2 regions of the Streptomyces sp. NPDC101194 genome follow, and region 1 is predicted to be linked to the other one. Evidence: riboswitches for the same ligand, from Rfam matches in the RefSeq annotation. Region 1 holds a riboswitch; the other holds the start of a gene.

Region 1 (6,903 bases):
CGAAGGCACCGTCGATGCGGCGCACCGGCGGCCAGTACTTGTCGGCGGCCGAGACTCCGGCCGGGAAGACCGCCACCTCACGGCTGTATTCGTGCTTCCACTCCCCGCCCAGCATCACCGCGGTGTGCGGAGCGTTGCTCAGCGGGTTGTCGTCCGGGCCCCACTCGCCCGACGCCACCTTCTCGACCTCGCCGCGAATGGCGATCATCGTGTCGCAGAAGCGATCGAGCTCCGCGAGGTTCTCGCTCTCCGTCGGCTCGATCATCAGCGTTCCGGCCACCGGGAACGACATGGTCGGCGAGTGGAAGCCGTAGTCGATCAGACGCTTGGCTATGTCGTCGACGCTGACGCCGGTGGACTTGGAGATCGGCCGCAGGTCCACGATGCACTCGTGTGCGACCAGCCCGGCCGGACCGTTGTACAGGATCGGGTAGTGCGGTTCGAGACGCTTGGCGATGTAGTTGGCGGCGAGCACGGCGACCTGTGTCGCGCGCTTCAGTCCCTCCCCGCCCATCAGGCGCACGTACGCCCAGGAAATGGGAAGAATGCCGGCCGAGCCCCACGGAGCGGCCGAGATCGGTCCGACGCCGCTCTCGGGCCCCGCCGCGGGCTGCAGCGGGTGGTTCGGAAGGTACGGCGCGAGGTGCGCCCGCACGCCGACCGGGCCGACGCCGGGGCCACCGCCGCCGTGCGGGATGCAGAAGGTCTTGTGCAGGTTCAGGTGCGAGACGTCGCCGCCGAAGCGGCCCGGCTTCGCGAGGCCGACCAGGGCGTTGAGGTTGGCGCCGTCGACGTACACCTGTCCACCGGCGTCGTGCACCTCGGCGCAGATGTCCGCGACGTGCTCCTCGAACACACCGTGCGTGGACGGGTACGTGATCATGAGCACCGCGAGCTCGTCGCGGTGCTTCTCGATCTTGGCGCGGAGGTCCTCGATGTCGACCTCGCCGTCGTCGGCGGTCTTCACCACCACGACCTTCATGCCGGCCATCACGGCGCTGGCCGCGTTGGTGCCGTGCGCGGAGGACGGGATGAGGCAGACGGTCCGCTGGTCGTCGCCGTTGGCCCGGTGGTACGCGCGCACCGCCAGGAGACCTGCGAACTCGCCCTGCGATCCGGCGTTCGGCTGGATCGAGACCGCGTCGTACCCGGTGACCTCGGCGAGGCGCTCCTCCAGCTCGCGGATGAGGGTGAGGAAGCCCTGTGCCTGCTCGGCCGGCGCGAAGGGATGCAGCGCGCCGAACTCGGGCCAGGTGATCGACTCCATCTCGGTGGTCGCGTTCAGCTTCATGGTGCAGGAGCCGAGCGGGATCATGCCCCGGTCCAGGGCGTAGTCCCGGTCGGCGAGCTTGCGCAGGTAGCGCAGCATCGCCGTCTCGGAACGGTGCTGGTGGAAGACCGGGTGGGTGAGGATCTCGTCGGTGCGCAGCAGGGCCTCGGGCAGTGCGTCGACGGCGGCCGCGTCCAGCGCCTCGACGTCCCCGTCGGCGCCGAAGGCGGCCCAGACCGCGGCGATCTGCGTTCGTGTGGTCGTCTCGTCGCAGGCGAGGGAGACCAGGTCGGCGTCGACGGGCCGGAGGTTGACACCTCGTTCGCGAGCCGCGGCCACGACGTCGGCGGCCTTCCCCGGAACACGCACGGTGAGGGTGTCGAAGTAGGCGCCCGTCACCACCTCGACGCCCGAGGCGCGCAGGCCCTCGGCCAGGATCGTCGCGTAACGGTGGGTGCGCTGAGCGATCGTCCGCAGCCCGTCCGGGCCGTGGTAGACGGCGTACATCCCGGCCATGACGGCAAGCAGCACCTGAGCCGTACAGATGTTGCTGGTGGCCTTCTCACGGCGGATGTGCTGCTCGCGGGTCTGCAGGGCCAACCGGTAGGCCTTGTTGCCGTCCGCGTCGACGGAGACGCCGACGAGGCGGCCGGGCAGGCTGCGGGCGAACTGCTCGCGTACGGCCATGAACCCGGCGTGCGGTCCGCCGAAGCCCATCGGCACACCGAAACGCTGCGTGGTGCCGACCGCGATGTCCGCGCCCAGATCACCCGGTGAGGTGAGCAGGGTCAGGGCCAGCAGATCGGCGGCGACCGTGACGATCGCGCCGAGCTCGTGGGCCTGCTCGATGACGGGCTGGATGTTGCGCACCGCGCCGGAGGCCCCGGGGTACTGCACCAGGACACCGAAGACACCGCGCTCGGCGATCTCCGCCGGGATGCCGTCGGCGAGGTCGGCGACAACGACCTCGACACCGGTCGGCTCGGCGCGGGTCTCGATGACGGCGATCGTCTGCGGCAGGGCGTCGGCGTCGATCAGGAAGACACCGTTCTTGACCTTGCCGACGCGCCGCGAGAGCGCCATGGCCTCGGCGGCCGCGGTGCCCTCGTCGAGCAGCGAGGCGCCGGAGGTGGGCAGGCCGGTCAGCTCGGCCACCATCGTCTGGAAGTTGAGGAGCGCCTCCAGGCGGCCCTGCGAGATCTCCGGCTGGTACGGCGTGTAGGCCGTGTACCAGGCGGGGTTCTCCATGACGTTGCGGAGGATCACCGGAGGGGTGAAGGTGCCGTAGTAGCCGAGCCCGATCATCGGGGCCAGCACCTGGTTGCGGTCGGCGAGGGCGCGCAGTTCGGCGAGGACCTCGGCCTCGGTGCGAGCGGTCGGCAGCCGGAGTGCCTCCGCGCTCTTGATGACATCGGGCACGGCTGCCGCGGTGAGCTCGTCCAGCGAGCCGTAGCCGACCTGGGCGAGCATCTTCGACTGGGCCTCGGCATCGGGACCGATGTGGCGCTGCTCGAACGGAATGCCCTGCTCCAGCTGCGAGAGCGGAGTGCGGCGGGGGGTCATGGTGGAGGCCTCCTGGTCTGTCACGACCTGCGAGGGGCACCACGGCGCGGGTGCCCGAACGGCCTCCCCCTCTGTCATCTCAACCTGAGAGCTTCACCGGCGCACCCTGCGGCGCACCGGCTTTCACCGTCGGTGAGGGAAGGAACCGCATCGGCGCTCGGCCGCGCGGAACCCGCCCTGCTTTCCAGAGTGACCTCGTCCGTGCGGTACGGGGGCCTGAGAGATTCCGGGGAGGATTTGCTCCTTCGGCGCCTCCGGATCAGCTCCGGAGGACTCTCCCGCACGGGTTCAGCGGCCAGTACCAGCCTACCAGCGGGGTCGATGGCGCCATTCTCGAGTGGCCAACCCCCCGGATCTGCACTTTTGTAGTGCTTGTGGAGTAGCCGCGACCAATGGGAGGGACCGTGCAGACCGACATCGATCCGCGCAGCCTGATCGGCCGCAAGGCGTTCGACCGCAAGGGCACCAAGATCGGAACCGTGGACGAGGTGTACCTCGACGACGCGACCGGTGTCCCCGAGTGGGCGGCCGTACGCACCGGACTCTTCAGCCGGGACGCGTTCGTCCCGCTGGAGCCCAGCGAATTCGTGGAGGACTCGCTCCGCGTCCCCTTCGACCGTGCGCTGATCAAGGACGCACCGGACTTCGGCGTCGGCCGCCATCTCTCGCCCGAACAGGAGCTCCAGCTCTACCGGCACTACGGTCTGGACTCCCCGTCCGAGGAGACCGGCCCGGACAGGGACTTCGGCAGACTGGCCGGCCAGGACGAGTAGTCCACCGGGTTCCGGACCAGCGGCAACGGCTCGGCCGGGTGCAGCGCCGGATCGTCGATCCGGAACGTCCGCACCCGGCCGGGTGCCGACTCCGGTTCCTCGAACCGCACCGTCACCCGGCCGATGCCGCTGCCCTGCACCCAGCCGTGGCCGTACGTGTCATGGCGTACGTCGTGCCCGGCGGTCCAGCGCCGGGCCTCCGGCGGCTCCACGCTTCCCGGGGGCTCCTCCGACGCACCGGTCACCGACTCCTCCCCGCGGCCTCCCGCCGTCGTCTCCTCCTCGGCCGCTTCCTCGGTCGCGGCCCGCTCACCGGCGGCCTGTGCGAAGAGATCCTCCTGGGTGTAATCGGCGAGCCCCGTGACGCCCACGCCGAGGAGCCGTACGCCCCCGGTGGTGTCCACAGCCTCCAGGAGCCGTGCGGCGGCCTCCCGGACCACCGTGGGATCGTCCGTGGGCCCACGCAGCGTCTCCGACCGTGTGAGTGTGGAGAAGTCGTACCGGCGCACCTTCAGCACCACCGTCCGACCGGAGCGCCCCGCTCCGCGCAGCCGCTGGACGCATCGGTCCGCCAGCCGCTCCACCTCCGTCCTGACCCGCACCCGGTCGTGCAGGTCCGCGTCGAAGGTGTCCTCCACCGACACCGATTTGGCGTCCCGCTCCGCGACCACGGGCCGGTCGTCGTACCCGTGCGCCATGCGATGGAGCGAGCCCCCGTGCGCCCTCCCCAGCAGGCGCACGAGCTCCGCCTCACCCGCCTCGACGAGGTCGTCCACGGTCGTCATCCCGGCGCGGCGCAGATGGTCCGCCGTCGCGGGTCCGACGCCGGGCAGGATCCGCACCGGCATGGGTGCGAGCAGTTGCCGCTCCGTGCCCGGTTCGATGAGCAGCAGCCCGTTCGGTTTCGCCTCCTCCGAAGCGATCTTGGCCAGCATCTTGGAACCGGCGAGCCCGACCGACCCGGTGAGCCCGGTGACCGCTTTGATGGCCGTACGCAACTGTTCACCGATCTCCCGCGCAGAAGCCGAGTCGTCGGCCGCCCCGCCTGCCTCCAGGTCCACGAAGGCCTCGTCGAGGCTGAGCGGCTCCACCAGTGGGGAGAGCCGCCCCAGCAGCTCCATCACCTGGTCGCTGACCGTCCGGTACAGCAGGAAGCGCGGCACCAGATAGGCCGCGTTGGGGGCCAGCCTCCGCGCCTGTGCCGTCGGCATCGCCGAGTGCACCCCGAAGCGCCGCGCCTCGTACGAGGCGGTGGCGACGACACCGCGGGGCCCCAGCCCGCCCACCACGACCGGCTTGCCGCGCAGACTGGGCTTCGACGCCTGCTCGGCGGAGGCGTAGAAGGCATCCATGTCGAGGTGCAGGATGGTGGGCGCGGCTCTCACATCAATCGATGCTGCCCTACGGCACTGACAATCGCCGCGCCCGATTCCGGGACGGGGTCAGCCGGCGCGGTTGCGTCGACGCGCGAGTTCATCGGTGGGGTTGTTCCCGATCAGTGTCTCGCCGGTGTCCACCCGCTCACCGTGCAGCTGTGACAGCGCCGCATCCACGTCCTGCCACACCACGCCCACAGCGATACCGAAGACCCCCTGGCCGCCCTGGAGCAGACTGACGACCTCGTCCGGCGAAGAGCACTCGTAGACCGTCGCCCCGTCGCTCATCAGCGTCATCCGCTCAAGATCCTGGAATCCGCGGGCCCGCAGGTGCTGAACCGTGGTGCGGATGTTCTGCAGGGCGACGCCCGTGTCCAGGAAGCGCTTCACGATCTTCAGCAGGACGACGTCCCGGAAGCTGTAGAGCCGCTGCGTGCCCGAGCCGTATGCGGGGCGCACGCTCGGCTCGACCAGCCCCGTACGGGCCCAGTAGTCGAGTTGCCGATAAGTGATCCCCGCAGCCGCGCAAGCCGTCGGCCCGCGATAGCCGATGTCGTTGGCCGATGCCACGCCGCCCCCCGCCACCGCCGCCGGTTGAACCGGTTGCCTGATGGTGTGGCCGGCTGTACTCCCCTGCTGCGGATACGGCCCACCCGCTGCCGTACCGTCGCCGCTGCTTCTCACGCCGACCTCCGTCCTTGACCTGCCATCTCGAAGGTAGGCAGTCACTCGGGGTGCGTCAACGATCGCCACACTCGGCACGCCGAGTGATAATCACCCTGAGGGTGGTTTCACGTGACGTGCGAGCGGGAAAGGCTTGTCGGATGCGCTGATGACGGCCCCGCAGAACGGTTACTGACTGTTGGTCCCGAAGTCCTCCGGTGAGATCTGGTCGAGGAACTCGCGGAACTTCTCCACTTCGTCCTCCTGCTCGTCCGGAATGGCGATGCCCGCGTCGTCCAGCACCCCGTCACTGCCGTAGATCGGCGTTCCGGTGCGCAGGGCGAGCGCTATGGCGTCGGACGGCCGTGCGCTCACCTCGACCCCGCTGGCGAACACCAGCTCCGCGTAGAAGACCCCTTCCCGCAGGTCCGTGATACGGACCTCGGTGAGCTCCTGGCCGACGGCCTCGAGCACATCCTTGAAGAGGTCATGGGTCAGCGGCCTGGCCGGTGCCATGCCCTGCTGGGCAAAGGCGATCGCGGTCGCCTCACCAGGACCGATCCAAATGGGGAGGTACCGGTCGCCTCCCACTTCACGCAGGAGCACGATCGGTTGGTTGGAGGGCATTTCCACCCGGACACCCACAACGTCGAGCTCGTTCACACAGCAACCCTAGGACGTGCTCGGCAGGTTTGGGTAGTCGGGCACCGACGTGATCAGTGGAACCGGACCCGCAGAGCCGCCTGCACCAAGGCCGAATGAAGCCGTACGGACAGCTCTCCGAGTTCCCGTGCGGTGGCCTCCGCATGTGCTCTGGTCTGCGGATTCCGGTGTCGGCGCAAGGGCGCGACCACTTGCTCGACGAGTCCGGCCTCACGGTCTGCAGCCGCTCGCATGGCGCGCAGGTGACGCGGTTCCAGACCGAATCGGCCCAGATCCGCCACAAGCTTGGCCACCGTGACCATCTCGGCGTCGTATCCGCCCTCGGAGGTCGGAACGACCAGGCCGTACGACTCCCACTCGACGAGGTCACTCTCGGTGATCTCGGCGGCCGCGAGCAGTTCGGCTCTGCCGATCCGGGCTGCGGTAGCCCGTCCGGGCTCCGCCTCCCAGCCGCTGTCGGTCAGCCCCCGTGGCCCGCCTCCGGACGGCAGGGCGGACCTCTCACCGCGAGCGAGGGCGTCCAGATGTTCCCGGATGACCTTCAGCGGCAGATAGTGGTCCCGCTGCATACGCAGCACCTGAGCCAGCCGCTCCA
Region 2 (6,903 bases), on a different contig from region 1:
CCGCGGCGAGGAAGTCGATGGGCTCCTCCTGCCAGGACGGTTCGTACAGCCGGACCCGGCCGCCGCCGGCCGGCCCGTCCAGCGGGGTGCGTCCGGCGCGGCAGAGCTCGGCCACGGCGGGCGGCGGCAGCGGCATCCCGACGGCGCCGCCCGGATTCACCGCGATGCCGAGCTGCGGGGGCAGGCCGCGGGCGAAGTCACGGGCGGGCGCGACGGTGAAGGACATGTGCGTGCCGACGCAGGAGAGGAACTGCTGTTCGGAACTGAACACGGGAACGTACGCGGCGCCGTCGATCTCCAGCGTCGGCAGGTCCAGGTCCGGGGAGTCGGGTCCGCCGCCGTTGGGCAGGGGCACCCAGACCTGGCTGCGCCCGAGCACCTCGACGAGCCGTCCGCCCGCCTCCGGACTGCCCACCGAGGCCATCAGTACCTCTTCGAGCTCATTGGCCGGCCATCCGCCCTGCGGATGGGACTGGACCTGCGCCGGAATGTCCACTGCTTCCCCTTCTTGCCCGAGCCTTCCGGCAGAAGATTAACGTCCGACGGTCCGCCCCTTCGGTGTCGTGGCGAACGTGATCCGGCCCAGCGCCCCCGCCGCCTCGCGATCCAGCAGCACCGCCGAGGCGCAGCCGGGCGGCAGCAGGCCGGTCTCGGTGCCCCGCAGCAGCTTCCCCACCGCCCTGCGATGCCGGGCGAACGCGTATCCGGAGACACCCCGCCCCCGCTCCCGCTGGCCCTCCTTCGCCGTCTGCGGTGTGACGTCGAGCAGGACGAGATGGAGGACGCGGCCCCGGCGCCGGGCGTCACGGGCCAGCCAGCCGCGCACCCACGCCTGGGTCCCGCAGTCGTGGACGACGACGGACTCGCCGGAGCGCAGCGCCCGCCACAGTCCCCGGTAGTGGGCGACGCGGACCAGCGGACGGTAGAGCACGTAAGGCAGTGAGCGGGGCATCAGCCGGGCCCAGCGGTCCCGGGTGTCCTGGGAGTCGATGGCGCGGGCCGTCGTCACCGTCCGCCGGATGAGCGTCGATTTGCCGCTGCCGGGCAGCCCGGAGACCACCACCACGTCGCCCGCCGCGAAGAGCAGGCTGCGCGGGCCGCTCCCGGCCCGCGCCCGCAGGTCCCGCACGACGGGCGTGCGCGGGCCGAGCGTCTCCCCGGCCGGGGCCCCCGGCTGTGCGGGCATCGCATCGTGCCCGACTCCCTCGGTTGTCGCGTACCGCTGCAACGTCATCGCCCTCCCCCTGCTGTCGGGTCACCCACGTATGCCCCTGAAGTGTAAAGAAAAGGTAATGCGATACAACTGTCCACGCCGTCGATTCCGAGGGGGGACCGGGGCCCCACTCCGGCGGAATGCGTGCGATGATGACCCGGCCAACTGCATAAAGGCCGCTTGAATCCGCGCGGGAGAGTTCCGGTCACTGCATGTGCCGGGCGCCGAAGGAGCAAGTTCCTCCCTTGAATCTCTCAGGCCCCGTACCGCGTGGATGAGGCAGATCTGAAAAGCGGGCCGCTCGCGGCTCCACCCAAGGTGCAAGCCGAACCCCTCAGGGGCTCTCGGCGAACCTCTCAGGTTCCGATGACAGATGGGGAGGGATTGTCCTCGTCGTCATGCCCCGGGAGTCACATCCATGAGCACCGCCCCCCGTCTCACCGCCCTCGATGCCCTGCACCGTTCGCTGGGCGCGACCATGACCGACTTCGCGGGCTGGGACATGCCCCTGCGGTACGCCAGCGAGCGCGACGAGCACAACGCGGTGCGTACCGGGGCCGGTCTCTTCGACCTGTCCCACATGGGCGAGATCACCGTCACCGGCCCCGAGGCCGCGGCCTTCCTGAACTTCGCGCTGGTCGGCAACATCGGCACCGTCGCCGTGGGCCGCGCCCGCTACACCATGATCTGCGCCGAGGACGGCGGCATCCTGGACGACCTGATCGTCTACCGCCTCGGTGACGACGAGTACATGGTCGTCGCCAACGCCGGGAACGCGCAGATCGTGCTGGACGCGCTGACCGCGCGGGCGGACGGCTTCGAGGCCGCGGTGCGCGACGACCGCGACGCGTACGCGCTGCTCGCCGTCCAGGGTCCGGAGTCCCCCGCCATCCTGGCCTCGGTCACCGACGCCGACCTGGACGGCCTGAAGTACTACGCCGGTCTGCCCGGCACGGTCGCCGGTGTGCCCGCGCTGATCGCCCGCACCGGCTACACCGGCGAGGACGGCTTCGAGCTGTTCGTCGCCCCCGAGCACGCCGAGCAGCTGTGGAAGGCCCTCACCGAGGCCGGCGCCCCCCACGGCCTGATCCCGTGCGGGCTCTCCTGCCGCGACACGCTGCGCCTGGAGGCGGGCATGCCGCTCTACGGGCACGAGCTGACCACCGAGCTGACCCCCTTCGACGCCGGCCTCGGCCGGGTCGTGAAGTTCGAGAAGGAGGGCGACTTCGTCGGCCGCGAGGCCCTGAAGGCCGCCGCCGAGCGCGCCGAGACCGCCCCGCCCCGCAAGCTGGTCGGGCTGGTCGCCGAGGGCCGCCGGGTGCCGCGCGCCGGTTTCTCCGTGGTCGCCGGGGGCGAGATCATCGGCGAGGTCACCTCGGGCGCCCCGTCGCCCACCCTGGGCAAGCCGATCGCCATCGCGTACGTGGACGCCGCGCACGCCACGCCCGGCACCACGGGCGTCGGGGTGGACATCCGGGGCAGCCACGAGCCGTACGAAGTCGTGGCGCTGCCGTTCTACAAGCGTCAGAAGTGACGTCCGCGCACCTCAGAAGTGACGCATTCCCGTCTCACACCGTAAGACCACCGTTCATCAGCACTCCCACGCGTACAGGAGAATTCAGGTCATGAGCAACCCCCAGCAGCTGCGTTACAGCAAGGAGCACGAGTGGCTGTCGGCCGTCGAGGACGGTGTGGCGACGATCGGCATCACGGAGTTCGCCGCCAATGCCCTCGGCGACGTCGTCTACGCCCAGCTCCCCGAGGTCGGTGACACGGTGACCGCGGGCGAGACCTGCGGCGAGCTGGAGTCGACCAAGTCGGTGAGCGACCTGTACTCGCCGGTGACCGGTGAGGTCACCGCCGCGAACCAGGACGTCGTGGACGACCCGTCGCTGGTGAACTCCGCTCCGTTCGAAGGCGGCTGGCTGTTCAAGGTACGTGTGGCGGAGGAGCCGAAGGACCTGCTCTCCGCCGACGAGTACACCGAGTTCTCCGGCAACTAAAGACCCCAAGGGACCACCTGATGTCGCTTCTCAACTCCTCCCTCCACGAGCTGGACCCGGACGTCGCCGCCGCCGTCGACGCCGAGCTCCACCGTCAGCAGTCCACCCTCGAGATGATCGCCTCGGAGAACTTCGCTCCGGTCGCGGTCATGGAGGCCCAGGGCTCCGTCCTCACCAACAAGTACGCCGAGGGCTACCCCGGCCGCCGCTACTACGGCGGCTGTGAGCACGTCGACGTCGTCGAGCAGATCGCCATCGACCGCATCAAGGCGCTGTTCGGCGCCGAGGCCGCTAACGTCCAGCCGCACTCCGGTGCGCAGGCCAACGCCGCCGCGATGTTCGCGCTGCTGAAGCCGGGCGACACGATCATGGGCCTGAACCTGGCCCACGGCGGTCACCTGACGCACGGCATGAAGATCAACTTCTCCGGCAAGCTCTACAACGTGGTCCCGTACCACGTCGACGAGACCGGTGTCGTGGACATGGCCGAGGTCGAGCGTCTGGCCAAGGAGTCCAAGCCGAAGCTGATCGTCGCCGGCTGGTCCGCGTACCCCCGTCAGCTGGACTTCGCCGCCTTCCGCCGCATCGCGGACGAGGTCGGCGCGTACCTGATGGTCGACATGGCGCACTTCGCCGGCCTGGTGGCCGCGGGTCTGCACCCCAACCCGGTGCCGCACGCCCACGTCGTCACGACCACCACGCACAAGACCCTCGGCGGTCCGCGCGGTGGCGTCATCCTGTCGACGCAGGAGCTCGCCAAGAAGATCAACTCGGCGGTCTTCCCGGGCCAGCAGGGCGGTCCGCTGGAGCACGTGATCGCGGCCAAGGCGGTCTCGTTCAAGGTCGCGGCGACCGAGGAGTTCAAGGAGCGCCAGCAGCGCACCCTGGACGGCGCCCGCATCCTCGCCGAGCGGCTGGTCCAGCCGGACGTCACCGAGGTCGGCGTCTCCGTGCTGTCCGGCGGCACGGACGTCCACCTGGTCCTCGTCGACCTGCGCAACTCCGAGCTGGACGGCCAGCAGGCCGAGGACCGGCTGCACGAGCTGGGCATCACGGTCAACCGGAACGCCATCCCGAACGACCCGCGTCCGCCGATGGTCACCTCGGGTCTGCGGATCGGTACACCGGCCCTGGCCACCCGCGGTTTCCAGACCGAGGACTTCACCGAGGTCGCGGAGATCATCGCTTCCGCGCTCAAGCCGTCCTACGACGCGGACAGCCTGAAGGCCCGCGTCGTCGCGCTGGCCGAGAAGTTCCCGCTGTACCCCGGTCTGAAGTAGTCCGGAACACGGCTCGTCCCGAGTAATACGGGACACAGTTCGTCACCTTTCGGGCGGGGCACCACGCACACTGGTCAGTGAGCGCGGTGCCCCATCCCTTGTCCCCGCTGCTCTTCGGGCCGACCGGTCCGTACCGCACCACCCGGCAGACAACGGCGTCTACCAACCCCTTAGGAGTCACCCGTGGCCATCTCGGTCTTCGACCTGTTCTCGATCGGCATCGGCCCGTCCAGCTCCCATACGGTCGGCCCGATGCGCGCCGCCCGCATGTTCGCGCGCCGGCTGAAGAACGAGGGCCTGATCGCCCACACCGTCTCGATACGGGCCGAGCTGTACGGCTCCCTCGGCGCGACCGGTCACGGCCACGGCACCCCCAAGGCCGTCCTGCTCGGCCTGGAGGGCGAATCGCCCCGCACGGTCGACGTGGAGTCCGCCGACGACCGGGTGGAGCGGATCCGCACCACCGGCCGGATCAATCTGCTCGGCATGCACGAGATCGACTTCGACGCCGACGAGCAGCTGGTCCTGCACCGCCGCAAGGCCCTGCCCTACCACGCCAACGGAATGACGATCTTCGCCTTCGACCACGAGGGCGCCCTTCTCCTGGAGAAGACGTACTACTCCGTCGGCGGCGGCTTCGTCGTGGACGAGGACGCGGTGGGAGAGGACCGGATCGTTCTCGACGACACCGTCCTCAAGCACCCCTTCCGCACCGGCGACGAACTGCTGCGGCTCTCGAAGGACACCGGTCTGTCCATCTCCTCGCTGATGCTGGAGAACGAGAAGGCCTGGCGCACCGAGAACGAGATCCGCTCGGGTCTGCTGGACATCTGGCACGTCATGCAGGCCTGCGTCGCGCGCGGCATGTCCCGCGAGGGCATCCTGCCCGGCGGTCTCAAGGTCCGCCGCCGTGCCGCGACCACCGCACGTCAGCTGCGTGCCGAGGGCGATCCGCAGACCCACGCGATGGAGTGGATCACCCTCTACGCGATGGCGGTCAACGAGGAGAACGCGGCGGGCGGACGCGTCGTCACCGCACCCACCAACGGCGCCGCGGGCATCATCCCGGCCGTGCTGCACTACTACATGAACTTCGCGGCGGGCGGCGCCACCGAGGCGGAGAAGGAGGACGGCGTCGTCCGCTTCCTCCTGGCCGCCGGAGCCATCGGCATGCTCTTCAAGGAGAACGCCTCCATCTCCGGTGCCGAGGTCGGCTGCCAGGGCGAGGTCGGCTCCGCCTGCTCCATGGCCGCGGGCGCCCTCGCCGAGGTCCTCGGCGGCACCCCCGAGCAGGTCGAGAACGCCGCCGAGATCGGCATGGAACACAATCTCGGCCTGACCTGCGACCCGGTCGGCGGTCTCGTCCAGATCCCGTGCATCGAGCGCAACGGCATGGCCGCGGTCAAGGCCGTCACGGCGGCGAAGATGGCGCTGCGCGGCGACGGCAGCCACAAGGTCTCCCTGGACAAGGTCATCAAGACCATGAAGGAGACGGGCGCGGACATGAGCGTGAAGTACAAGGAGACCGCGCGCGGCGGTCTCGCGGTGAACATCATCGAGTGCTGAGGCAATAGGCCCTGACCGGCGCTTTCGTCCCTTTCAGCGCTGTCAGGGCCCTCCCTTCCACCTCGTGTGTCACCGGGAGGCCGGGCCGGTTCGCCTACATGGCCGAGGCCTGTCCCGTAATCCGTCCGGGACTCTGTCGGCGAAGGGGCGCGTGCCGGGCCGGGGTGTGGCACGGTCCGGCCATGAGCTTGATCAGCGTCGTGGCCGCGACAGTCGTAGCCGCCGTACCGGCGGCACCCAACTTACGTCTGGGACAAGGTGATTGACACCCCGGCATGACGGTTCCGGCGCAGTCTGACGGACCCGCGAACCGGTCCGCACGAGGTTCGCGGTCCGCGGGTGGGGTGGATCATCCGTCAGCGGGCACCGTTGGAGATGTCCACGATCCGGGAGGGGGCCCGATGAGGCGCACGGAAGTAGCCAGACAGCTGGGCGGTTTCGTACGGGAGCACCGCACCGACGGCGGGAAGCGCCTGCTGCAGGCGGGCATCTGGCTGGTGATCGGAGCGGCGGGCACAGCCGTCGGGCTGCCGGTGGCGATCGCGTCGGTGGATACCGTCCACGGGGCGCCGAAGCTGGCGGGGCTGCTGCTCGGGGTCGGCCTGGTGGGGTGGGGGCTGGGGATCTGGCGCCTGGTGCAGGCGTTCCGTACCCGGGAACAGTCCTTCGACATCCATGAGCGGGGATTCACCCACCGCGTGGCGGGCGACGCCACCGTCATCCCCTGGGAGGACGTGGCGCTGGTGAGCGCTTCCGGTGGCGACGGCCGTGCGCTCGCCGACGCTCGCGGTATGGGCTCCACGTGCGAGATACGGCTGCGCAGTGGACGCCGGATTCGCGT

Evidence for each region. A riboswitch is a leader RNA that binds a small molecule or an ion and turns the genes downstream of it on or off. The one in region 1 is predicted to bind glycine.
Region 2: it holds a riboswitch for glycine, as region 1 does, so the genes downstream of both, gcvT (glycine cleavage system aminomethyltransferase GcvT) here and gcvP (aminomethyl-transferring glycine dehydrogenase) in region 1, are expected to answer to the same signal.

What each region holds. Positions count from the first base shown of each region.
Region 1 is NZ_JBIWOS010000009.1:341,574-348,476, forward strand. Features, by position in the region: gene gcvP (aminomethyl-transferring glycine dehydrogenase) at 1-2,833, opposite strand, end outside; glycine riboswitch at 3,028-3,124, opposite strand; gene ACIRP2_RS30010 (PRC-barrel domain-containing protein) at 3,226-3,606, shown strand; gene ACIRP2_RS30015 (DNA polymerase IV) at 3,531-4,991, opposite strand; gene ACIRP2_RS30020 (MerR family transcriptional regulator) at 5,049-5,594, opposite strand; gene ACIRP2_RS30025 (bifunctional nuclease family protein) at 5,835-6,308, opposite strand; gene ACIRP2_RS30030 (MerR family transcriptional regulator) at 6,362-6,903, opposite strand, start outside.
Region 2 is NZ_JBIWOS010000012.1:3,197-10,099, reverse strand. Features, by position in the region: gene ACIRP2_RS33065 (enhanced serine sensitivity protein SseB) at 1-496, opposite strand, end outside; gene ACIRP2_RS33060 (AAA family ATPase) at 533-1,234, opposite strand; glycine riboswitch at 1,395-1,492, shown strand; gene gcvT (glycine cleavage system aminomethyltransferase GcvT) at 1,632-2,747, shown strand; gene gcvH (glycine cleavage system protein GcvH) at 2,839-3,216, shown strand; gene glyA (serine hydroxymethyltransferase) at 3,237-4,496, shown strand; gene ACIRP2_RS33040 (L-serine ammonia-lyase) at 4,680-6,062, shown strand; gene ACIRP2_RS33035 (hypothetical protein) at 6,464-6,903, shown strand, end outside.